Regions from separate parts of the Microbulbifer sp. SE14 genome, predicted to be linked through region 2. Evidence: riboswitches for the same ligand, from Rfam matches in the RefSeq annotation. Region 2 holds a riboswitch; the other holds the start of a gene.
The links. A riboswitch is a leader RNA that binds a small molecule or an ion and turns the genes downstream of it on or off. The one in region 2 is predicted to bind thiamine pyrophosphate.
Positions count from the first base shown of each region.

Region 1: it holds a riboswitch for thiamine pyrophosphate, as region 2 does, so the genes downstream of both, AC6R19_RS04675 (TonB-dependent receptor) here and thiC (phosphomethylpyrimidine synthase ThiC) in region 2, are expected to answer to the same signal.

Region 1 is NZ_JCBAJA010000004.1:131,950-143,865, forward strand. Features, by position in the region: gene AC6R19_RS04650 (efflux RND transporter permease subunit) at 1-1,654, opposite strand, end outside; gene AC6R19_RS04655 (Rdx family protein) at 1,768-2,043, opposite strand; gene AC6R19_RS04660 (flavin prenyltransferase UbiX) at 2,068-2,688, opposite strand; gene mpl (UDP-N-acetylmuramate:L-alanyl-gamma-D-glutamyl-meso-diaminopimelate ligase) at 2,709-4,097, opposite strand; gene AC6R19_RS04670 (6-phosphofructokinase) at 4,253-5,515, shown strand; TPP riboswitch at 5,678-5,793, shown strand; gene AC6R19_RS04675 (TonB-dependent receptor) at 5,852-7,999, shown strand; gene AC6R19_RS04680 (hypothetical protein) at 8,156-8,419, shown strand; gene pnuC (nicotinamide riboside transporter PnuC) at 8,412-9,074, shown strand; gene AC6R19_RS04690 (choline/ethanolamine kinase family protein) at 9,085-9,960, shown strand; gene AC6R19_RS04695 (AraC family transcriptional regulator) at 10,052-11,239, shown strand; gene AC6R19_RS04700 (TonB-dependent receptor) at 11,411-11,916, shown strand, end outside.
Region 2 is NZ_JCBAJA010000031.1:3,129-15,044, reverse strand. Features, by position in the region: gene AC6R19_RS18515 (LysR family transcriptional regulator) at 1-691, shown strand, start outside; gene AC6R19_RS18510 (Dps family protein) at 733-1,203, opposite strand; gene AC6R19_RS18505 (Vgb family protein) at 1,362-2,384, opposite strand; gene AC6R19_RS18500 (c-type cytochrome) at 2,411-2,785, opposite strand; gene AC6R19_RS18495 (HesA/MoeB/ThiF family protein) at 2,792-3,544, opposite strand; gene thiE (thiamine phosphate synthase) at 3,633-5,171, opposite strand; gene AC6R19_RS18485 (thiazole synthase) at 5,181-5,987, opposite strand; gene thiS (sulfur carrier protein ThiS) at 6,002-6,202, opposite strand; gene thiO (glycine oxidase ThiO) at 6,202-7,275, opposite strand; gene thiC (phosphomethylpyrimidine synthase ThiC) at 7,416-9,341, opposite strand; TPP riboswitch at 9,424-9,522, opposite strand; gene AC6R19_RS18465 (SGNH/GDSL hydrolase family protein) at 9,824-10,750, shown strand; gene AC6R19_RS18460 (thioredoxin domain-containing protein) at 10,805-11,916, opposite strand, start outside.

The sequences.
Region 1 (11,916 bases), on a different contig from region 2:
TTTCACCGCCGAAGGGATCGCCGGTGGCGAAGGGGTCTTCCTCGACGCTCTCTTCAGTCACCGCCTCCTCGCCACCGAACGCTTCCTCACCTCCCATGGCGAAGGGGTCTTCTTCGCCCTCGAAAGCAGGCTCCTCGATCTCGGGCTTGTCGAGAACGATATCCAGGGTCACCGTGCCGCCAAGGCGGCGGTCGATCACCAGCATGCCCTGGTAGATCTCGGTGGAATCGTCGAAGTAATCGATAAAGCGGTTTTCCACCTTCAACTGGGAGATGCCCACAGCGCTGGCGATTGCCGCCAGCAGCGACACGCCGAGGACGACGCCGCGGCGGCGCTCGGCGAAGCGGGAGAAGAGCAGCGTAAAGGCGTGGGAGTTGTCGGCACCCATGCCGCCGGTGCGCTTCGGCAGCAGCATCAGCAGTGCCGGAATCATCAGGAAGGACAGCGCCAGGGCCAGGGTCACGCCCATGGTCATCATCCAGCCGAAATCGATCACCGGGCGAATACCGCTCACCACCAGCGACACGAAGGCGACGATGGTGGTCAGTGCCGTGTACAGGCAGGGCTTGGCCATAAAGCGCACCGCGGCCAGGGCCAGCTGCTCGCGGGTCCACTCCGGGTGCTGGGCCGCATATTCGCGGTAGCGCACCGCCAGGTGGATGGTGATCGCCAGGGTGATGATCAGCAGCAGGGCGACGAAGTTGGCGGAGATCACCGTCAGGCGCCAGTCGAGCCAGCTGAGCAGGCCCAGCATCACCACCGCGGTGGTGACGCAGGTGGCCAGCGGTATCAATACCCAGCGCAGCTGGCGGAAGATGATCAGCAGGGTGGCGATGATAAACAGCAGTATGCCCGTGCCGAACACCACCAGGTCACTCTGGATAAAGGAGATCATATCGGCGGTGATCATCGACACGCCGCCGAGGAACAGCTCCGCCTCGCCCTTGTATTGATCGAGAATCTGCCGCACCTCTTCGACGCGCGCGCGGGAGCGCAGCTCCTGCGTCGTGCGATGCTGCAGGTAGACCGCGGAGACCTCCTCCAGGCGCGCGGCTTCCTCCCCGGTCAGGCCCTCGCTGTTGCGCTTGCGGCGCAGGGCATCGCGCTCGCGCACCAGCTCTATGCCGCGGCTGTCCAGCGCGAGATTGACCAGCAGCGCGGTGGTCTGGCCGTCCGGGCTCAGGATCAGTTCGCGGTATATCGGACTGGACAGGAACTCCTGCCGCGCCAGTTTCTTATCAGTGCTCGGCGTGGACAGGGTGCGGATGCCATCGCTGATATCGGCGATCGACAGCTTGGGGCTGTACAGCAGCGGCACATCGAGAATGCTCTGCACGCTGGTCACGCCGTCCACCTCCGCCAGCTGGTCACGCAGGCGGCCCAGGGTGGCGAGCGACTCGTCATCGAACAGGTCGCCGTCCCTGTAGCGGTAGGTGACCACCAGGAAATCGCCGCTGGCGTAGCGCTCGGCGATTTCCCGGTAGTAGTCGACGGACCTGTCGGCCTCCAGGGTCAGCGAGTCCGCGGACGCATCCAGCTTGAAGCGCGGCAGGCCCAGGGCCGCGGCCAGCGCCAGCAGGGCCACCAGCAGCAGCAGCGTCTTCGGCCGCCGGATTACCAGGTTTTCGTAACAGGTCTTTAAGGCTGACAGCATAGGATTTCGCTTAAATTACTAATATAGCTTGCCGCATGGGCGGGAATATTTTACTCACCCCGCCCACTTGGGGAGAACATAAGGTTCGCCCCTACTAATAAACTTGGGATTTTCTAAGACTTGTCGATATGTCCCAGGTCGCGCTCGGGGAACAACAGATCCCTGACCCTCTGTTTAAGTTCCTTGGGCCCGGGAAAACCGCCGTCCCGTTTGCGCTCCCAGATCAGTTCATCGTCCACACGTATTTCAAACACACCGCCGCTGCCGGGCTTCATCGCCACCTGTTCCAGGTCGTCGGCGAAGGTGTAGAGCAGCTCCTGGGCCATCCAGGTGGCGCGCAGCATCCAGTTGCATTGCACACAGTAATGAATGGTAATTGCCGGTTTCATCTGGTCTCTCTTTCGCCCCCCAACTCATTCACCCCAGTTGGGCAGCAGCTTCTGTTCCACGCCCAACTGGTCCAGCAGCCGCGCGACGATGAAGTCCACCAGATCCTCCACTGAACGGGGGCTTTGATAAAAGCCCGGGCTGGCTGGCAGTATCACCGCGCCCATGCGGGTCAGCTTGAGCATATTCTCCAGGTGGATCTCCGAATAGGGCGCCTCCCGCGGTACCAGGATCAACCGGCGGCGCTCCTTCAGGGCCACGTCCGCGGCGCGCTCGATCAGGTTGTTGGAGGCCCCGCAGGCGATCGCCGACAGGGTGCCGCCGCTGGCCGGGCAGATCACCATGCTGGCGGGAGCGCCCGTGCCCGAGGCCACCGGCGAGAACCAGTCCCGTTTGCCGAACAGTGTCAGCTGGCCCTCGCGGGCCCCGAAGCGCTCGGCGAAAAATGCCTGCAGTTGCGCGTCGTCGCCCCCGGGCAACTGATATTCGGTCTCGGTGTCGATCACCACCCGCGCCGCATCGGACATCAGCAGCCAGACTCGCACCTCCGCGGCCAGCAGGCACTGCAGCAGGCGCAGGCCGTACTGGGCACCGGAGGCGCCGGTCATCGCCAGGGTGACTGTCTTACTAAATGAGGGTTGACCCAAAGCAGACCCCGTGTGGTCGGTTAGGAAGCGCGGCCGTGCTTCTGTTCCAGCGCACCTAAAAGACGCTGGTGAATACCGCCGAAGCCGCCGTTGCTCATGACGACGATATGGCTGCCAGGCTCGGCCAGATTGACCGCGGATTCTACCCCAGTCTCGATATTGTCGAAAATCTTCGCCGGCACGGTCGAGTGGTGCACCACTTCCCCCAGGGACCAGTCCATGCCCTCCGGCTGGTACCAGAGCACCAGGTCGGCGCCCGAGCAGGCCTGGGCCAGCTTGTGCTGGTGTACGCCCATGCGCATGGTGTTGGAGCGCGGCTCGATCAGGGCGATGATCTTGTCGTCGCCGACCTTGGCCCGCAGGCCGCTCAATGTGTATTCGATGGCGGTGGGGTGATGGGCGAAGTCGTCGTAGACGCGGATACCGGCCACCTCGCCCAGGCACTCCATGCGCCGCTTGACCCCCTTGAAGCTGCCCAGGGCCAGGGCGCCCAACTTGGGATCCACGCCCACATGGCGCGCCGCGGCCATGGCGGCGAGGCCGTTGCGCACATTGTGCAGGCCGGTCAGGTCCCACTCCACGCGCGCCACCTCGGCGCCGCGGAAACTGACCCCGAAGCTGCTGCCGTCCGCGGCGATATCCACCGCGCACCAGTCTCCCAGGCGCACCCCGTCCTCCACCTCGGTAGAGACGCGCTGCACCTCGCTCCAGCAGCCCTGCTGCAATACGGCTTCCACCGTGTCCTCGGCGGATGCCACTATCAGGCCGTTGCCGGGCACCGTGCGCACGAGATGGTGAAATTGCCGCTGGATGTCCGCCAGGTCGCGGAAGATGTCCGCATGATCGAACTCCAGATTGTTGATGATCAAGGTGCGCGGGCGGTAGTGGACAAACTTGGAGCGCTTGTCGAAGAAGGCGGTGTCGTACTCGTCCGCCTCCACCACGAAGAAGGGGCTCTCGCCGAGGCGCGCGGACACGCCGAAGTTGCCCGGTACGCCGCCGATCAGGAAGCCCGGCTGCATGTCCGCCTTCTCCAGGATCCAGGCCAGCATGCTCGAGGTGGTGGTCTTGCCGTGGGTGCCGGCCACCGCCAGCACCCAGCGCCCGCCGAGGAAGTGGTCGCACAGCCACTGGGCGCCCGATGTATAGGGCAGGCCCCGCTCCAGCACCGCCTCCACCGCCGGGTTGCCGCGGGACAGGGCATTGCCGATGATCACCAGGTCCGGCGCCGGCTCCAGTTGGGCCGGGTCGTAACCCTCGGTCAGTTGGATACCCGCCCGCTGCAGCTGGGTGCTCATGGGCGGATAGACGTTGGCATCCGAACCGGTCACCTTGTGCCCCTCGGCCACGGCCAGCTGGGCCAGGCTGCCCATAAAGGTGCCGCAGATGCCTAGAATATGGATATGCATGGCGGAAATTTGTACTCCTGGAGATAGCGGCGCAAGCTTAACACGGCGTTTGACAGCAGTACTTGTCAAATACCCCAGTTTCGATGCAATTTCATCGCCATTCCATTAGACTCCGCCCCCTCATTTGCCAGCCTCAACCCCCTTGTAGGATGACCATGTCGATGAAGAACGCCTTTTATGCTCAATCTGGCGGCGTGACCGCTGTGATCAATGCTTCCGCCTGCGGTGTGATCGAAGCCGCGCGCGAGTATCACGACCACATCGGCACTGTGTACGCGGGGTTGAACGGCATACTCGGCGCCCTGCGCGAGGAACTGATCGACGTGGGCCAGGAAAGTGTGGACACCGTCACCGCCCTGCGCCACACCCCCTCCGGCGCCTTCGGCTCCTGCCGCTACAAGCTGAAGAGCCTGGAGGAGAACCGGGCCGAGTACGAGCGCCTGATCGAGGTGTTCAAGGCCCACGATATCGGCTACTTCTTCTATAACGGCGGCGGCGACTCCGCCGACACCTGCCTGAAGGTGTCCCAGCTGTCCGAGACCATGGGCTACCCCATCCAGGCCATCCACATCCCCAAGACCGTCGACAACGACCTGCCGATCACCGACAACTGCCCCGGCTTCGGCTCCGTGGCCAAGTATGTGGCCGTGTCCACCAAGGAGGCCTCCCTGGACGTGGCCTCCATGTGCGCCACCTCCACCAAGGTGTTCATCCTCGAGGTGATGGGCCGCCACGCCGGCTGGATCGCCGCCGCCGGCGCCCTGGCCCAGGAAGAGGAAGGCGATGCGCCGCATATCATCCTGTTCCCGGAAGTGGCCTTCGACAGGGAGAAGTTCCTGGCCAAGGTGCAGCAGACCGTGGATGAGAAGGGCTACTGCGTGATCGTCGCCTCCGAGGGCGCCCAGTACGCAGACGGCACCTTCCTCGCCGACGCCGGCACCACCGATGCCTTCGGCCACAAGCAGCTGGGCGGCGTGGCGCCGACCCTGGCCAATATGATCAAGAGCGAGCTGGGCCTGAAATACCACTGGGCCCTGGCCGACTACCTGCAGCGCGCCGCGCGCCATATCGCCTCCGCCACCGACGTGGCCCAGGCCTACGCCGTCGGCCGCGCGGCGGTGGAAATGGCGGTGGCCGGCAAGAACGCCATCATGCCCGCGATAGTGCGCGACGCCGGCCCCGAGTACGGCTGGTCCGTGGGCGAAGCGCCGCTGTCCGAGGTGGCCAACGTCGAGAAGATGATGCCGCGGGAATACATCAGCGAGGACGGCTTCGGCATCACCCGGGCCGGCCGCGACTACCTGCTGCCGCTGATCCAGGGCGAGGACTACCCGCCCTACAAGGATGGGGTGCCCCAGTACGCGAAGCTGAAGAAGGTATTGGTGGAGAAAAAGCTGAGAGACGGTTTCGACGTATAAGCGGTTGCAACCGCACCGGTTCAGAGAGAAAGCCCCGGCAGTGATGCCGGGGCTTTTTCGTTGCAGCAGCCAATCGCAGAACTAACCCTCCCCAGTTTGGTACTGTTCAACTGCAGCCTTTGTCAGTTTCCGCTCCCTCCCACATCTGATACCATCGCGCCCGCAAAACCTAAGGGGTGGCTTACGCCTGAGATGCCGGCGGATCTGAAAGATCCCCTGTGCAAACCCTTGAACCTGATCCGGTTAATACCGGCGTAGGAATAGGTACATATCCAATCATCCTCTTCGCGTCGCACACCGGGTCTCTTTCACTCCTGTTTCCCCCGAGAGAGAGCCATGAATCAAGCAATCAGAATAAAACCGCTGAGTTGGTGGATCGGCCTCGCCGGCTGCGTGACCGGTGCCGTCACCGCTACATCGGCAAGTGCCGAAACGGCGGGGCTGGAAGAGGTCGTGGTCACCAGCCAGTTCCGCGATACCGCACAGCTGGACACGCCCACCAGCGTCAGCGTGTTCGACGAAAAGGCCATTGCGGCCCGCGGCGCGCGCAATCTCGAACAACTGCTCAACCTGGCCCCCAATGTGAATTTTTCCAGCGGTGCGTCGCGGGGGCGCTTCGTGCAGATCCGCGGTATCGGCGAGCGCAGCCAGTTTATCGACCCGGTCAATCCGTCGGTGGGCCTGCTCATCGACGGTATCGACTTCACCGGCCTGGGCCTTGCAGCCAGCACGCTGGATATCGACCAGGTGGAAATCCTGCGGGGACCCCAGGGCACCGTCTATGGTGCCAACGCCCTGGCCGGCCTGATCAGCATGAGCAGCCAGGCTCCCGCTCCCGATCCGATGGCAAAGGTGTCCGCCGAGATCGCCGAATACGGCAGCCATACCCTGACCGCAGTCTCCACCGGCCCGCTGACCGACAAGCTGGCCTACCGCCTCGCCGCACAAAACCAGCAGTCCGACGGCTATATTCAAAACCGCTACCTGGGCCGCGACGACACCAACAACATCGATGAATCGGTCGTGCGCGGCAAGCTGCGCTATCGGGCCCGGGACGATCTGCAGCTGGACTTTTCACTGCTCTATCTCGACGCCGACAACGGCTACGATGCCTTTTCCCTCGACAATAGCCGCAACACCCTGTCCGACCAGCCTGGCCGGGATACCCAGGAGACCCTGGCGGGCGCCGTCAGCGGCCTGTGGACCGGCAACGGGGCGTTCACCCTCGAGTCCGTTTTCAGTTTCGCCGGCTCGGATACCGGGTACGGCTACGACGAAGACTGGACCCATCCGGGCTTCCACCCCGACGGGTACAGCTCCACCGACAACTACCAGCGCGACAGGGACAACCTGAGTGCCGACATCCGCTTTATCTCCACCGAAGAATCCCGATTGTTCGGCGACAGCACCGGCTGGGTGGCCGGCGTGTACCTGCGCCGGGAAGAGGAGGCCCTGGCGCGCAACGGCAGTTTCAGCAGCCAGTTCGATACTGAAAACGCCGCACTCTACGGCCAGTTGAGGAGCACACTCAGCGACAGGCTCGACCTGGTGACCGGCCTGCGGCTGGAGCGGCGCAACGCCGATTACGCCGACTCCCTGGCAGTCGCCGCCGATACCGGCGAAAACCTATGGGGCGGCAATATCACCCTGGAGTACGGCCCTGCGGACAATACGCTGATCTACGGCACCATTTCCCGCGGCTACAAGGCCGGTGGTGTCAACGGGCGGATCATTTCAGCCTCCGCGAGCAACCCGCTGATCGGAAGCGAGGTTTTCGAATTCGATACCGAGCATATGCTCAATTACGAACTGGGTATCAAAGGCAGCTGGCTCGACAAGCGCCTGCAGGCCCAGGTGGCCGCTTTCTACCAGGACCGCAGCGACGTCCAGGCCAAGCAGTCCATCTTCAATCCCGACGACTTTTCCTTCGACGACTTCCTCACCAATGCAGCGGGCGGAAAAACCACCGGCCTGGAAGCGGAGGTGAATTACCTGGCCGGCGACGCCCTGCGCCTGTTCGCCGCTGCGGGCTGGCTGGACGCGGAGTTTGAGCACTTCACCAGCAGCTCCCACGTGGATGCCAGGGATGATTACAACGGTCTCGTACTGGCGCCGGTGGACCTGGACGGCCGCGACCTGGCCCACGCGCCCAACTACCAGTTCTTTACCGGCGCCGAGTACGCCTTGACCGCGAACCTGGTCCTGCGCCTGGAAATGGAAGGCAAAGACGCCTTCTACTTTTCCAACAGCCACAATGAGAAGTCCACCGCCTACGAGCTGGTCAACGCCCGCCTCACCTACCGCGGCAACAACTGGGACCTGTCCCTGTGGGGCAGGAACCTGACCGACGAGGACTACTACACCCGGGGTTTCTACTTCAGCAACCAGTTCGGCAACAACCCTGCCAATGGTTACGCGCCGGAGGCCTACTACCAGTTGGGCGAGCCGCGGATTGTGGGAGTCTCCGGCAGCTATACCTTTTAAACGGTTATCGAGGAGTAAAGCCCGGTGAAACTGTCGGTAGTGCCGTAGGGTGCGCCGTGCGCACCAGCCCAGGACTGACGCGCGTTTCAGGCCTGTTGGTGCGCACGGCGCACCCTACGACCTCAGCGCCATTCGCACAAGACTGGAGTAAAAATCGTGAAACTGTCCGTAGAAATCAGCATGTACCCGTTAAAGGACGAGTACATTCCCCCGATCCAGGATTTTATCGAGCGCCTGAACCGCCATCCGCAGTTACGGGTCATCACCAATACCATGAGCACCCAGGTGTTCGGCGACTACGACCTGCTGATGGACACCCTGAAAACGGAGATGCGCGCGTCCTACCAGAAGTTCGGCCGCGCCATTTTTGTCTGCAAGTTTATCGACGGCGACCTGAGCCCGGAGACGGCCGATGTCTAGCACCCAAGTCCGCGATGCCATCGCCAGCGCATTTGCAGCCATGTCCCTGTGGGAACTGGCCGCGGTGATTCTCGCGCTGGCCTATCTGCTGCTGGCGATGCGGGAGAAGATCAGTTGCTGGTATGCGGCCTTCGCCAGCACGGCGATCTATCTGGTGCTGTTCTGGGATGTCAGCCTGCTGATGGAGTCCGCCCTGCAGGTTTTTTACCTGCTGATCGCCATCTACGGCTGGTGGCAGTGGAAAAACGGGCGCGCCGGCCGGCGGGAACTGCATATTCACCGCTGGTCGACGGCAAGCCACCTCACCGCCATATCCATCGTGGGTGTATTGACCCTGGTGTGCGGCTACCTGCTGCAGAAGTACACCGGTGCGGCATTGCCCTACCTCGACTCCTTCACCACCTGGGGAGCGGTCGTTACCACCTATATGGTCACGCGCAAGGTGTTGGAGAACTGGCTCTACTGGATCCTGGTCGACGGCGCTGCCATTTACCTGTACATCGACCGGGAACTCTACCTGACCGCCGTGCTGTTCGCGCTGTATGTGGTGCTGGTCATCATCGGTTTCTTCCAGTGGTATGCCCTGTACAGGCGGCAGAATCCGGCGGCCGGACAGCCGCTGGCAGCGGAGCGGGATGTAGTCCCCAGTGCGTGACGGTGTGCGTATGACCACTTCCCCCGCGGACGTCATCCCGGGCGACTGGCCGCTCTGGGGCACGGCCAGGCCCGCGCTGGTCCAGCCGCTGCCCGGCGGGCTGACCAACCGCAGTTTCCTGCTGGAGGCCGGCGCTGCGCGACTGGTGCTGCGCAGAAACTCCCCCATCAGCGCGGCGCTGGACCTGGACCGCACCGCAGAAGAGCAGGCCCTGCGCCTGGCGGACCGGGCGGGCCTGTGCGCGCCGCTGGTCTACTGCGATCCGGGACATCAATACCTGGTTACCCGCTATCTCGGAGGGGGGCAGTGGAATGCCGATAACGAGGGCGCACTGCAACAGCTGGCGCAGTTACTGCGCGACATTCACCGGCTGCCAACCGTCGATGCCGAGCTGGATATAGGCGAGAAAATCTCCCGCTACTGGCTGTCGATCGCCCCGGACGGCCGGTTTCTGCAGCCACTGCGATCCCTCGAGCGGCAGGTGCGCCCCCATATCGCCGCAGCCCGATCCCTGGGCAGTGGAAGGGCCCTCTGCCACAACGACCTGCTGGCGGAGAACCTGGTGGTCAGCGACGGAAAGCTGTACGCGATCGACTGGGAGTATGCCGCAACCGGCGACCCCTTCTACGACCTGGCGGTGATCACCGAAGGACTGGGGCTGGGCGGGGACCGGCAGCAACAGCTGCTGTCGGCCTACCTCCGGCGCCCGGCTGCAGAATCGGACCGGCAGCGGCTGCATCACTGGCAGGTGATCTACGGATACCTCTCGGCACTGTGGTACGCCGTCCAGCTCTCCAGCGGCGCCCTGACGGCCCCCGGTCTTGAGAGTGAGCTCATCGCCCGGATGGACTCCCTTTCCGAGCGGGCGGCCCGCTTCCAGGGCTGATCGGTCCTGGCAATGGCGACAGGGAGAAGCGCGGTTTTGCTGCGGGAGACTTTAATTTAATATCCTCGGCAGTTACGCCGACGGTATCACCATGATTAGTCTCCACACCATCAGCCTGGTCATCCTCTTCGGGGTCTCCACCTGCCTGACCCTGGCCCTGATCCTGTGGATGGCGCCCTGGGGCAACCGCAGGGCCAACCAATGCCTGGGACTGTTATTGGCAACCATTAGCGCCATCTCCCTTGCCTATGTCCCCCGTATAGAGGTGGAATCACTGCCCTGGCAGTTCCAATTCCTTTTCTCCCTGCAGTTGACCTTCGGCCCCCTGCTCTACTTCTACACCCGCATTCTCACCCAGCCCGCTTTCCGCTGGCGCTGGCGACATGCCTGGCACCTGCTGCCGGCAGCAGCCTCGGCGCTGCTCTGGCAACTGCAACTGCCGCATAGCGCCGACGGTCTGCTGAGCCTGCCCTGCCCCGTCGCAGCAGACTGCGATCCCGTCTACCGGGCCAGGTTCGTCCACCGGGCGGCCGCCTTCCTGTCGCTGATCGGCTATTCGATCGCCTCCCTGCGGCTGTTGCGCCCGTACCTGCAGCGGGTGAAGGAGAACTACTCGGCAATCGAGGAGGTCAACCTGCGCTGGCTCAAGGTCCTGATTTACGCCGTACTGCTGGCCACCGCAACGGGCATTGCGGTAGAAGTGCAGGGCTTCTTCTCCCCGCGACGGGACCTTACTCCCGGGCTGGTGCAGGCCCTGGCCCCGCTGCTGCTGAGCCTGCTGCTGGGCTGGTTCGGCCTGCAGCAGCGCCGGATCCATTTGGGGGAAGCCTCCGCCGAAGACGCTGCCGTGGAACCTGCGCCGGGCGGATCAACCACCGACGCGGTGGAGAAAAAGTACCAGACCAGCAGCCTCACCGATGAGAGCGCCGAAGCCATCTGGCAGAAGCTGCAACAGCTCATGGCCCGCGACAAGCCCTACTTGGAAGCGGGGCTGAAGATCGCCGACCTGGCGCGGCTGTTGGACCTGCCGGTACACCACGTCTCCGAGACCATCAACGGCTTTGCCGGCCAATCCTTCTACGATTTCATCAACCGCTACCGGGTGGACGAGGCCGCGCGTCTGCTGGCCGACGATTCACAGCGGCACCTGTCCGTCACCGATATCGCCCTGCACGCCGGGTTCAACGCCAATTCCACCTTTTTCACCCACTTCAAGAAGCGTTTCAACGAGACGCCCCGCCAGTACCGCCAACGGCACAAAAAGTCCGTAAGTAATTGATTTAAAAGGAAATTTTTTTTCAAATTTGCAAATCTGAATTCCGCGCAGCAGTGGCTTTCTGCGGATTTGCAAACCGAGAGGAATAGGCCTTCCGCTGGGGTTATAAGACTGTGTAGCCCTTCAGCCTCTGCTGAAGGGCACCGATAAGAATAACCCTACAGGAGAGTCGTCATGAAGGCCCCCCGATTCCTGCCCCAAGCCCTGGCCGCAGCGGTAGCCGCCCAGGCCGCATCCCTGGTTTCCGCCGCCGAAATCGAGGAAGTGATCGTCACCGCCCAGAAGCGCAGCGAACGTCTGACCGAAGTGCCCATCGCCATCACCAGCATGGGGGCCGAAAGCATCAAGCAAACCGGCGTACGCCAGGTGAAGGAGGTGGCTCAATATGTGCCCAACCTCACCATCAGCTCCGGCACCGACTTCACTACCGCGGTCACCATCCGCGGTGTGGGTTCCAACAGCCGCAATATCGGCTTTGACACCCGCGTCGGCGTCTACCTGGACGGCGTCTACCTCGGCCAGTCCCCGGCCATCAACCAGGACCTGGTGGATCTCGAACGCATCGAGGTGCTGCGCGGCCCCCAGGGCACCCTGTTCGGCAAGAACACCGTGGCCGGCGCCATCAACCTGATCTCCCAAAAACCCAGTGACGAGTTCGAGGGCAGTATCGGCGTCGAGTA
Region 2 (11,916 bases):
CCTGGGCCGGGCGGAGCAGCTGCTGCACAGCTGGGACCAGTCCCTGGACGCGATCCAGCAGCGCTTCCGCCTGCAGCGGGGCCAGCTGTCCCTGGCGGTGATCCCCGCCTTCGCCCTGAACCGGCTGCCGGCGCTGCTGGCGGATTTCCACCGGCTGCACCCGGAGATCAACATCCTGCTGGAGGATATTGTGATGGAGCGGGTGCTGCAGGCGGTGCAGGAGGGGCGCGCGGAACTGGGAATCAGCTTTCGGCCGGACGACCTGGGCGGACTGGAATTCACCCCCTTCGATCGCGACCGCTTTGTCGCCGCCGTGCCGCCGGATCACTCACTGTCGGGCAGGAAATCGGTGCGCTGGAGCGATCTGGCGGCGGAGCCCTTTATCGCCATGAACCGGGGCTCCGCCGTGCGCCGCTGGACCGACGGGGCCTTCGCCCACTGTGGCAAACCGGTGCAGCTGCTGTGCGAAGCGAACCAGCTGAGCACCATAGGCCAGTTGGTGAAAGTCCGGCTGGGCGTCAGTGCCGTGCCCAGCCTGTGTGAGGGACAGATGCGGGATTGCGGCCTGGTGTGCCTGCCGCTGTCGGCGCCGGTGGTCGCCCAGGAGGTGGGTGTACTGGTAAAGAGCCGCGGCGCGATTTCCGCACCGGCCAAAGCTTTCCTGGACTTGCTGACTGCCGTAAACAGCTAGGGGCAACTCCGTCGTTCGCCCCTCGCTGCGAAGGACTGCGCCTATTTCGACGTGGCCCGCAGCATCCACGCGGTTTTCTCGTGCACACGCATACGGTCGGAGACCAGGGCGATGGTGGACTCGTCGTCGCCTTCCTGTGCTGCCTTGAACACGTCGCGGCAGGTTTTTACCACCTGCTCGTGGCCGCGGGTCAGTATCCGCACCATTTCCTCCGCCGGCGGAATCTCCGGGACTTCCTTGATGGAACTGAGTTTGGCGAACGCCTCGTAGGTGCCCGGTGCCGGCACACCCAGGGTGCGAATCCGCTCGGCGATGTCATCCACCGCTTCCGCCATCTCGGTGTACTGCTCCTCGAACATCAGGTGCAGCTCGCGAAACAGGGGCCCGGTCACGTTCCAGTGAAAGTTGTGGGTCTGCAGGTACAGGGTATAAGTGTCCGCCAGCAGGTGCTTCAATCCGTCGGCGATCTTCTCGCGATCACGCTCGCCAATGCCAATATCGATCTTGCTCATAACAACCTCGTCCATTTGAGTTTCGGGATCAGATGACTCTCTGACTGTTAGGGTATCCTGCCAAACAGTGATTAAAAAATTTATTTAAAGAATAGAAACCATAAATAATGACTATAGGAAAGCGATGGTAATATTCTGCAAGCCTAGCCGGATTTCGATCAGTTAGTCCTCGGCACACCCTGGGCCAGGTAACCGGTATCCACCCCGAACCAGAAGCTGCCGTCCTCGCCGTTGAAAACCATATGCCGTATATTGCCGCCACTGGGCACCCGGCTCTCGCTGACAAATTTTTCCGCCACCATATCAAAGGCGAGAATACGGTTCGGGATAGCGCCGGTATCGGCGATCCAGAGACGCCCCCTGTCGTCCAGGACCGTGCCGTAGGGGCGTGGCGACTCGCCGGGAATTTTCCACTCGGTAAATTTCTTGGTTTCAGGTATATAGCGGCCCAGGTAACCTTCCGCATAGTCCACATACCAGATATTGCCGCCACCATCGATCTCCAGCCGGCGCGGGCGGGCATCGGCGCGGGGGAGCACTATCTCGGTCAGTGCCATGGTCGCCGGATCCACCCAGGCCAGCCTGTTGGTGCCGAACAGTGCTATCCAGGGCCTGCCTTTGCCATCCATCTTGATGCCATATGGGCGCGCCCGGGGAGTCTGCGGCGCCACCACCCGCACTTCGCCGCTGGTGACATCCAGCAGGCCGACGCGATTGCTGCTCTGGGCGGTAAACCAGATATTGCCGTCGCCGCCGAATACCATGGTGTGGGGGTCCTCGACCCCTTCCGGCATCGCAAAGCGCCTTATCTCACCGTTTTCCGGATTCAGGCGGCCGATATGGGCGTTGCGGTTGCCGGCATACCAGACCTGGTTTTCATCGTCGACGATCAGGTTGTGCGGATGGGAGTTATCCGGTACGGAGAATTGCTTGAAGATGCCGCTGACCGGTGCAAAGCGGCCGATATAGTTGCCGGCCTGGCCGCAAAACCAGACATAGCCCTCGCCGTCCACAAAGGGATCCCGCGGGCGCCCGGCCCAGGGCACCTTCCACTCGTTCAGTGCCAGCTTGTCCGGCAGGGATGTATCCTGCGCCGCGATATCGGCGCAGAACAACAGAAGAGAAATGAAGGCGAGAATGGAAGGGAGGGAGAGACGGTACCGCCGGGAAGAGGCGCACATGGCTGACTCCAGTCGTCGATGTCTGTTTACTCCGGTTCAGTATTGGCCATATATCGAATCAGTGCGGCGAATTCGGCCTCATCGCAGTCAAAGCAGAGGCCGCGCGGCGGCATCGCCCGATAGCCGTTGATCGCGCTGGCGACCAGCGCATCCATGCCCTTGGCCAGCCGCGGCGCCCAGGCATTGGCATCGCCGGTGCGGGGTGCGCCGGCGACGCCGCTGCCGTGGCAACTGTGGCAGCTGCGCAGGTAAGTTTCCCGGACCGCTGCCTGGCTCAATTCCTGTGCTTTGGGCTCGGCGGCAACGGCGGCGCTGCCCGGCGTCCCGTCGCGCGAACAGCCTGCCAGCGCGGTCACCGTCGCGAGTGTCGCCAGTAGAAAAAACTTTGCTGTCGATTTCACTGCTTTTTATTTCTGACTGCATAGCGGGCAGTCATTATCGCCCTGCAATTGCAGCGGCCGCAACTCCAGGGTCTCCGCCTCGAACAGCTGCAGCCGCGCCAGGCTGGCCAGCGGCAGGCCGAGCAGAAACTTGAGCGCCTCCAGGGCCTGCATGCTGCCGATCACCCCCAGCGCCGGACCTATGACACCGGCGGTGGAGCAGTTCTGTATCTCCTCTTGCTGCCGCGGCGGAAACAGGCAGGCGTAACAGGGGGAGCTGCTGGTGAAAAAATCGAAGCTGATCAGCTGCCCGGAAAAGCCACGCACCGAGGCCATGATCACCGGCCGCCCCGCGTCGCGGCAGACGCGATTGATCGTGTGGCGAATCTCCAGATTGTCGGTGCAGTCGAGCACCAGATCCATTTCCGGCACCCTGTCCCGCAGCCAGGCCTCATCCGCCATGCGGGGGTGGGCGTGTATGCGGATTTCCGGATTGGCTGCGGCCAGTTGCTGCGCCGCCACCTGGGCCTTGGGTTTGTCGCGGTGATTGGTCTTGTAGAGAATCTGCCGCTGCAGGTTGGAGATATCGACCTGGTCGCCGTCCACCAGGTGCAGCTCGCCCAGGCCCGCCGCGGCCAGGTAGAGGGCCACCGGGCTGCCGAGGCCACCCAGGCCGACAATCATCACCTTCGCATTGGACAACTTCTGCTGCCCGACCTCGCCCACCTGGGGCAGCATTATCTGGCGGCTGTAGCGCTGCAGTTCTTTTCGGCTCAACATAATTCAGGGTACCTATAAATTGCGAACGTAGGGTGCGCCGTGCGCACCCTACGGCAGGAGCCAAGGTAGCGATTTTTAGAGATTCCCTTCAGTGCTCGATGATAGCCCGAAGCTGTTGCGTGGCGCTCCTGTAGTCCCCCGCTTTGGTCACTGCGCTGACCACCGCGATGCTGCCCACACCGGTCGCCGCCACCGCCGGCGCCCGCTCCAGGTTGATGCCGCCGATGGCCACCAGCGGGTAATCCGGCAGCAGCGCCACCATGCGCGCGAGTTTTTCCGTGCCCTGCAATTGGTCGCTCATATCCTTGGTGTCCGTGGCGAATATCGCTCCTATGGCCAGGTAGCTGGGGCGATAGCGATAGGCGAGCAGCAGTTCATAGAAGCCATGGGTGCTGATACCCAGCTTCAGGCCGGCCTGTTTGATCGCGGCCAGATCCGCGCCCTGCAGATCCTCCTGCCCCAGGTGCACGCCGTAGGCGCCGCAGTCTATCGCCAGCTGCCAGTAGTCGTTGATAAACAGGCGCAAGTTGTATTTTTCACCGACGGCCACCGCACGCGCCACCTGCCCGCGAAGGTCATCGCCGGGATCCTTGATCCGCAGTTGCAGCGTGCGCACGCCCTGCTCCGCCAGCTTCTGCAGCCACTCCACCGAATCCACCACCGGGTAGAGTCCCAGCGCCGAGGTATCGGGCGCGGCAAAACCCTGCACGAAAGCCCTGCCGTCCGCGCTTCGGGAGTAGCCGTAGGCCGCTGCCCGCTCTTCATTGGGCAGCAGTATCTCGGGGAAGTCCTGCAGTTCGGTCGGCCAGCCGCAGTGTCCCACGGGCCCGGCGCCGGAACCGATGCCGCCGGTATTCCCCAGGCGCAGTCCGCGCTGCACAGTGGCCTTGGCCACCACGCAGGCATCCCGCAGCGGATAGCCCAGCGCCAGGCAGGCGGCGATGGCGGAAGACAGTGTACAGCCGGTGCCGTGGTGGTGGTTACCGGTAATTTTTTTGCCGATAAACCAGTCGGCCCTGTCACCGTCCCACAGGAGATCGGCGATTTCCCTGGCGACCAGTTCGCCGTGGCCACCGGTTACCAGCACGGCGCCGCAGCCGCTAGCCCTCAGCTGCTGCGCGGCGCTCACTATCTGCCCGGCGTCTCCCACCGGGGCGCGGGCCAGCCACTCCAGTTCGTGCAGGTTGGGCGTAACCAGGTCGCACAAGGGAAAGAGTTTTTCCACAACAACTTCACCGGTGCTGCCCTCGGTCAGTATCGCGCCGCTGCTGGCCACGGCCACCGGATCGTAGACGATGGGCACCTTTTTGATCTGCAGCAGCGCGCAGAGAAACTCCGCCACGGCGGCGACCTGTTCGGCGTTGGCGAGCAGGCCTATCTTGATGGCCGCGGGGAAGAGGTCGCGCTGCAGCGCTGCCAGCTGAGAGATCAGTACATCCCGGCGCACCGCGTTGATGGCTACTACTTCCATCGTGTTCTGTGCAGTGTTTGCGGTGATCGCTGTGCAGCCATGGCAGCCGAGATCGGCAAAGGTCAGCAGGTCCGCCTGTATGCCGGCGCCGCCGCCGCAATCGCTGCCGGCGATGGACCAGACAATGGGTCTGTGAGTCGGGGAAACGTTTTGCATCACAACTCTTCAATCCTGTAACGCCTTGTCGGCCTGCTGCCAGAAGGGCATGTCCAGGGTGGGCGTGCTGGGACTCGCGGTCTGGCGCTTCACCATCAGGCCCGCCTCGTAGGCGCTGCGGCCGGCTTCGATGGCCAACCTGAAGGCCCGCGCCATCAGTACCGGATCCTGCGCCTTGGCGATGGCGGTATTCAGCAGCACGGCGTCGTAGCCCATCTCCATCGCCTCCGCCGCCTGGGAGGGCGCGCCTATGCCGGCGTCGATAATCAGCGGCACGTCCGGCAGGCGCTCGCGCAGCGTCTGCAGGTTATATTTGTTAAGCAATCCCTGGCCTGTGCCTATGGGCGCGCCCCAGGGCATCAGCACCTCACAGCCCAGATCGAGCAGCTTGCGGCACACCACCAGGTCGTCGGTACAGTAGGGCAAGACCTTGAAGCCGCGCGCCACCAGTTCCCGCGCCGCCTCGACCAGGCCGTAGGGATCCGGCTGCAGGTTGTAGTCGTCGCCGATGACCTCCAGCTTGAGCCAGTCGGTCTGGAAAATTTCCCGCGACATCTCCGCCAGCGCGATCACCTCCCGCGGCGTCTTGCAGCCGGCGGTATTCGGCAGCAGCTGGCAGCCGGAATCGCGGATATAGTCCCACAGCATTTTGCCCCGCTGCTGTTCCGGGTTCTGCCGGCGCAGCGAGAGTGTGATGATTTCCGCTGCCGAGGCCTGCACCGATTCGCGCATGATCGCCGGCGAGGGATAGAGGGCGGTGCCCACCAGCAGGCGGCTGGTAAAAGTCTTGCCGTATAAATTCAGTTGATCAGTCATGCTCAGCCGCCCTGCTATCCGCCTACTACCGGCGCCACCACATCCAGGGTATCGCCGCCCTTGATTTCCGTGCGCCGATAGTCCGCGCGCGGGACAAAATCGCCGTTCACGGCCACCGCAAAGGTGTCGCCGCTATATCCCAGCTGTTGCAGGAGGCTGCTGAGGTCAGTGGGGCTCTCGATAACCCGCCCTTCCCCGTTGACAAAAATCTGCATCAAGCTACCTGTAAAACCTGTTCTGTGACCAATTTTTCCACTTTCTCTGCCAGCGCCGGCGCCAGCAGATAACCGTGGCGGTAGAGCCCGTTGACCCGCACCAGCCCCGGCTCGCTGTGTATATGGGGCATATTGTCCATCGTGGCCGGCCGGCAGTTGACCCGCGTCTCCACGATACGTGCCTCGGCAAAGGCCGGGTGCAGTGAATAGAGCGCGGAGGACAATTCCATCGTGGAGCGCACCGAGATGGGGGACATATCCTCGCTCTCGATCTCCGTTGCCCCGATTACCGTGCGGCCGTCGCTGCGCGGAACCGCGTAGAGTTGGTAGCGCGGGTGCAGCAGGCGCACCGGGCGCTGCAGTTCCACCTCGCGGGTCTCCACCACCAGCACTTCCCCGCGCACACCACGCAGGCCATCGACCTGCGCCCTGGCGCCCAGGCCGCGGCAGTCGATCACACAGTCGAACTGCGCGCTGCCTTCCTGACTTTCGACCCGGTAGCCATCGCACTCCACCGGCGTCCGTTCTTTCAAGCCGACACCCTGCTGGCGCAATACGCTGAGCAGTACCGGCAATAGGCGGCGGTTGTTGATATCGCCCTCGCCGCGCAGGTAGAGGCCCCGCTCGAAACTCTCCAGGGCCGGTTCCAGTTGCTGCAAACCGGCAGCATCGAGCGACTGCACGTGGTCGGCAATATCGCCATCCAGCTTGCCGGCCAGTTCGCGCTGGAATTGCAGCAGCTCACTCCTGTCCCGCCCGTGCGCCACCAGCAGGCTGCCGGCGCTGCGGAATTCCACCGGGCGCTCGCTCAGGGCCTCGAGCCTTTCCACCCAGTCGGCCCAGAGCGCCAGGCTGCGAGTGCCCAGCTCGTAGATGTCCCGCTGGCTGTGCACCAGTTCCGACAGCGGCGAGATCATGCCGGCGGCGGTCCAGCAGGCACCGCTGGGCGTCGACAGGTCGCCCGCCTCGAACAGGGTGATGTCCAGCCCCTGCAGCGACAGCCGCCAGGCCAGCAGGCGACCCATCAGGCCGCCACCGGCGATGGCGATTCGGGGTAAATTGCTATTTGTCACAACACTTTTCCAGCGGTTTTTCTGTGTGGTGCCGTAGGGTGCGCCGTGCGCACCAAAAGGCCTGAAACCCGCACCAGCCCGGGCCGGTGCTACGAACGACGGTAGAAAGCCCAATGCATTCCGTATGTGGCGGTCAAGTATCAGCCCTTGTGATAAATCTCACTCCCCATATCCCTGAACTTGATCGCCATCTCCTCCATGCCCTTCTCCGCCTCCTGCTTGGCAGCCCCCAGCTGTTCTGAATAGGCCCTAACGTCCTGGGTGATCTTCATCGAACAGAACTTTGGACCACACATGGAGCAGAAATGCGCAACCTTGCCGGATTCCTTCGGCAGCGTCTCATCGTGGTAGGTGCGCGCGCGCTCCGGATCCAGGCCCAGGTTGAACTGGTCCTCCCAGCGAAACTCGAAGCGGGCCTTGGACAGGGCGTCGTCGCGCTGCTGCGCGCGGGGGTGGCCCTTGGCCAGGTCTGCCGCGTGAGCCGCGATCTTATAGGCCATCAGGCCCTCTTTTACATCCTCCTTGTTGGGTAGACCCAGGTGCTCTTTCGGAGTCACATAGCAGAGCATCGCACAGCCGTAAGTGCCGATCAGGGCCGCGCCGATACCGGAGGTGATATGGTCGTAGCCGGGCGCAATATCCGTGGTCAGCGGGCCGAGGGTATAGAAAGGCGCGCCGTGGCAGTGCTTCAGCTGCTCATCCATATTCTCCTTGATCTTGTGGATGGCCACGTGGCCGGGCCCCTCGATCATGGTCTGCACATCGTGCCGCCAGGCGATCTCGGTCAGCTCGCCGAGGGTGTGCAGCTCGCCGAACTGGGCCTCGTCGTTGGCGTCGGCAATGGAGCCGGGGCGCAGGCCGTCGCCGAGACTGAAGCTGACATCGTAGGCCTTCATGATCTCGCAGATTTCCTCGAAGTGGGTATAGAGGAAATTCTCCTTGTGGTGCGCCAGGCACCATTTGGCCATGATGGAACCGCCGCGGGAGACGATGCCGGTCACCCGCTTCGCGGTCAGCGGTACATAGCGCAGCAATACGCCGGCGTGGATGGTGAAATAGTCCACGCCCTGCTCCGCCTGCTCGATCAGCGTATCGCGGAACACCTCCCAGTTGAGATCCTCGGCGATGCCGTCGACCTTCTCCAGCGCCTGGTAAATCGGCACGGTGCCGATGGGCACCGGCGAGTTGCGCAGAATCCACTCGCGGGTCTCGTGGATATTGGCACCGGTGGACAGGTCCATCACCGTATCCGCACCCCACTTGGTGGACCAGACCAGCTTCTCCACCTCCTCCTCGATGGAGGAGGTCACCGCGGAATTGCCGATATTCGCATTGACCTTGCAGAGGAAATTGCGGCCGATGATCATCGGCTCCAGTTCCGGGTGGTTGATATTCGCCGGGATGATCGCGCGGCCCTCGGCCACCTCGCGGCGCACGAATTCAGGGGTGATCTCCTCCGGGATATAGATGCCGTCGCGGGCCTTCTGGTAGTGGGATTCCTTCAGCGCATCGGCGATCCGGGCGCGGCCCATGTTCTCGCGCACGGCGATGAATTCCATCTCCGGGGTGATGATGCCGCGGCGCGCATAGTGCATCTGCGACACATTTCGGCCCGTCTTCGCCCTGCGTGGCGAGGGCAGGTTTTCGAAGCGGATATGGTCGAGGCCCCGATCTGCCATGCGCTTCTGGCTGTAGGCGGCCTGGCGGGTATCGAGCACTTCGGTATCGTCGCGGGCCTCTATCCAGGCCTGGCGCAGCCTGGGCAGTCCCTCGTGCACATTGATCCTGTATTCCGGGTCCGAGTAGGGCCCGGAGGTGTCGTAGACCCGCAGTGGCGCATTGGGCTCCAGCAGCGGATTCTGTTCATCGCCACCGACGACGCTGTCGCCGAGGCAGATCTCCCGCACGCCCACGCGGATATCCGGCGTGCCGCCCTGCAGGTAGACCTTGCGGGAATTGGGGAAAGACTGCGCGGTGAGGTTATCCAGAAATTCCTTGGCGGAATCGCGGCTGGCGGCGCGGGAGGACTTTGCGGTGCGGCTGGGCTGCTCGGTGATCTCAGACATGCTTACCCCTGTGGCTTGCGGATGGTTGACGCCGCAGCGCCCAGGGGCAGACAGAGAAAAATCGCACATTTTTATAATGTATGCGACTTCAGACCTTGTTCCCTCCGCGGGGGTTACCCCGATCAGGTTCAACGGATCTCGCGACAGCGATCTCAGCCCACAGGCACTCCGACAAGTAGTGGTCGAGTATAGTAGAAGGCCGCTGGCTTGAACAGGAGCCCACTCACAAGGCCCCTTCCAATTCGCCCCTGTCCCCGCCCGTTTTGCCACTCCCCCGGATTTAAATTCGCGCCAGCGCCTGTTGCATAGCGCGACAGAAGTAAAACCCAGGTCAAAATCCAGAAAACTGACCAATCAGTCCGATTCGTTCACATAGGCCGCTACCAGCCGGGGGATTACACTGCAACGCGTTCACCGTAGTAACCCGAATTGCAATGACAAAAATAAACGGCTTCTTCAGAAGCCGGATGGGAGACAACAAAATGTGGAAGAAATACGGTGTAGTAACAGCAGTGGTCCTGAGCCTCATGTCCATTGGCCAGGCGTCGGCGGCGCCCGCCAAGGCCACCGCTGCCGGCGACAGCATCACCATGGGTTTCGGCGCGGACTGTACCCGCAATCGCTATTTTTGGGATCTGTTCTGCCTGCTGGGCGGAGACCAGCCGGAGCATTCCTGGTTTGACGGCTGGGATGATTCGGTAACCAGCGTGCACGACAAATACAAGGCGCTCGATCCCAATGTTGCCGCCAACAAGGATGCCGCCGAGTCCGGCTCCGAGATGCGCGGCGGTGACAACAACTTCTCGGTGCAGGCGGACCAGATACTGGCCCAAACCACAGTGCCCGACCATGTGGAGGTGGTACTCGGCGGCAACGATATCTGCAACCGCGACTGTGTCGATCCGGCCAACTGCGGCGATCCGCTATACAGCGAGAGCGAATGGCGTTCCGCGGTGCAGGCCGGACTGGACAAGCTGGTGGCGGGTCTGCCCAACGGCTCGACGGTACTCTTGGGCTCAGTGCCGCGGGTACAGGACCTGCGTGCTGCGGGCCTGGAGAAGCAGGCTTCTGATTCCGGAGTTGACTGCGAGAATATCTGGTCCAGCTACAGTATCTGCCGCATAGCCACCAACGGCGACACCATGAACGGCGAGGACTTCGCTACCCGCTATTCCGGTATCAATGCTGCGCAGCGGCGCTACAACGAAATCCTCGCCGAGGAAGCTGCCAGCTATAATGGCATCAACGGCGTGGAAGTGGTGGCCGACTACAACGGCGAGGAAAACCTGAACGCGGGCACCTTCCAGTTCGGCAAGGACGATATCGATGGAGGGGACTGTTTCCACCCCAGTATTCAGGGGCAGAATACAGTGGCCGATCTGTTGTGGAGCGGCAACCCGGATAAGTAACCAGCCAGACCACGGATACGGTGAACACTGGGCTTCGAATACCCGAAGCCCGGTTCAATCCGCATCATCCTGTTCGCTATTACCGGATTCCCCTTCCCTTTCCTCCTCGAAATAGCCCCGCTCCTCGACAACATACTGCAGCCGCTGCGGCAGGCCGTTGCGCATAAAGGCCACGTCCACCACCTGGCCACTGGTCAGGGCCTGCCAGAGGGTGTTCTGCCCGCTGTGCACCCAACTGTCGTTCACCCGCAGCAGCACATCATTCTCCTCAAACCCCAGCGCGGTAAAGAACTCGCTGTCCGCGATTCCTTCCAGGCGCAGCAGGTGGTGCCCCTCCACCTCCATCTCCGCCTCGACGAACTTCTTCTCCAGGGCAGCGCGATTCTGCAACTGTCGCTCCAGCCACTCCCGCCCCAGGGGCAAGACTCCAGATGGCTCGACCAGCTTGCGGCTGCCCTCTCCCAGCGGCTGCTCGATGCGGCGCAGGGTTTCCTCGTCTCTCTCCCTCGTCGCGGTCAGCGGAACCCTGGTGGCCTCCTCGCCCTTCAGCGGCAGCCTTTCTCTCTCCCCGCGATTGTCGAGCACGACAAAATTCTGGTGGATCTCGCGCAGCAGCACACCGGGCAAAATTTCGCCACCCCGGGGAAAACCCGTCGCCCGGCTTCCTTCCACCTCGATCAACGCGCTCGAGTTTTCCGCCTTATCTGACAGACTGACACCCACCAGAGCCAGGGGCAATTCCGTAACGGGCAGGTCCTTGCCCGGCTGTCGGCGCGTGGCCCAGGTGTGTCGCTGCCCTTTCGGGACACCCAGGTGGCGCAGTTCCTTCTCGACCCACATCGCATAGTGGTCGTATTCCCGGGGCCCCTTGATATAGAGCCCGTTGATAAATACCACCGGCACATTTCTCAAGCCCAGATCGGACGCAAACGCCGCGTCGGAACTGATTTCATTCCGGTAAGGCGCGGCCTGCATACAGCGTCTGAACGCACTCGGCTCCAGACCTGCCTGCACCGCCAATTGCCGGTAGATATCCTCGCTGAGCTTGCCGGTGTATGCGTAGAGCCCATCCTGGTAACTCCAGAGCGCCTCCTGTTCCCCTGCGCAGCGCGCCGCCATGGCCGCGGGAACACCCTCGCGGTGAAACTTCAGCGGCAGGTCGTATA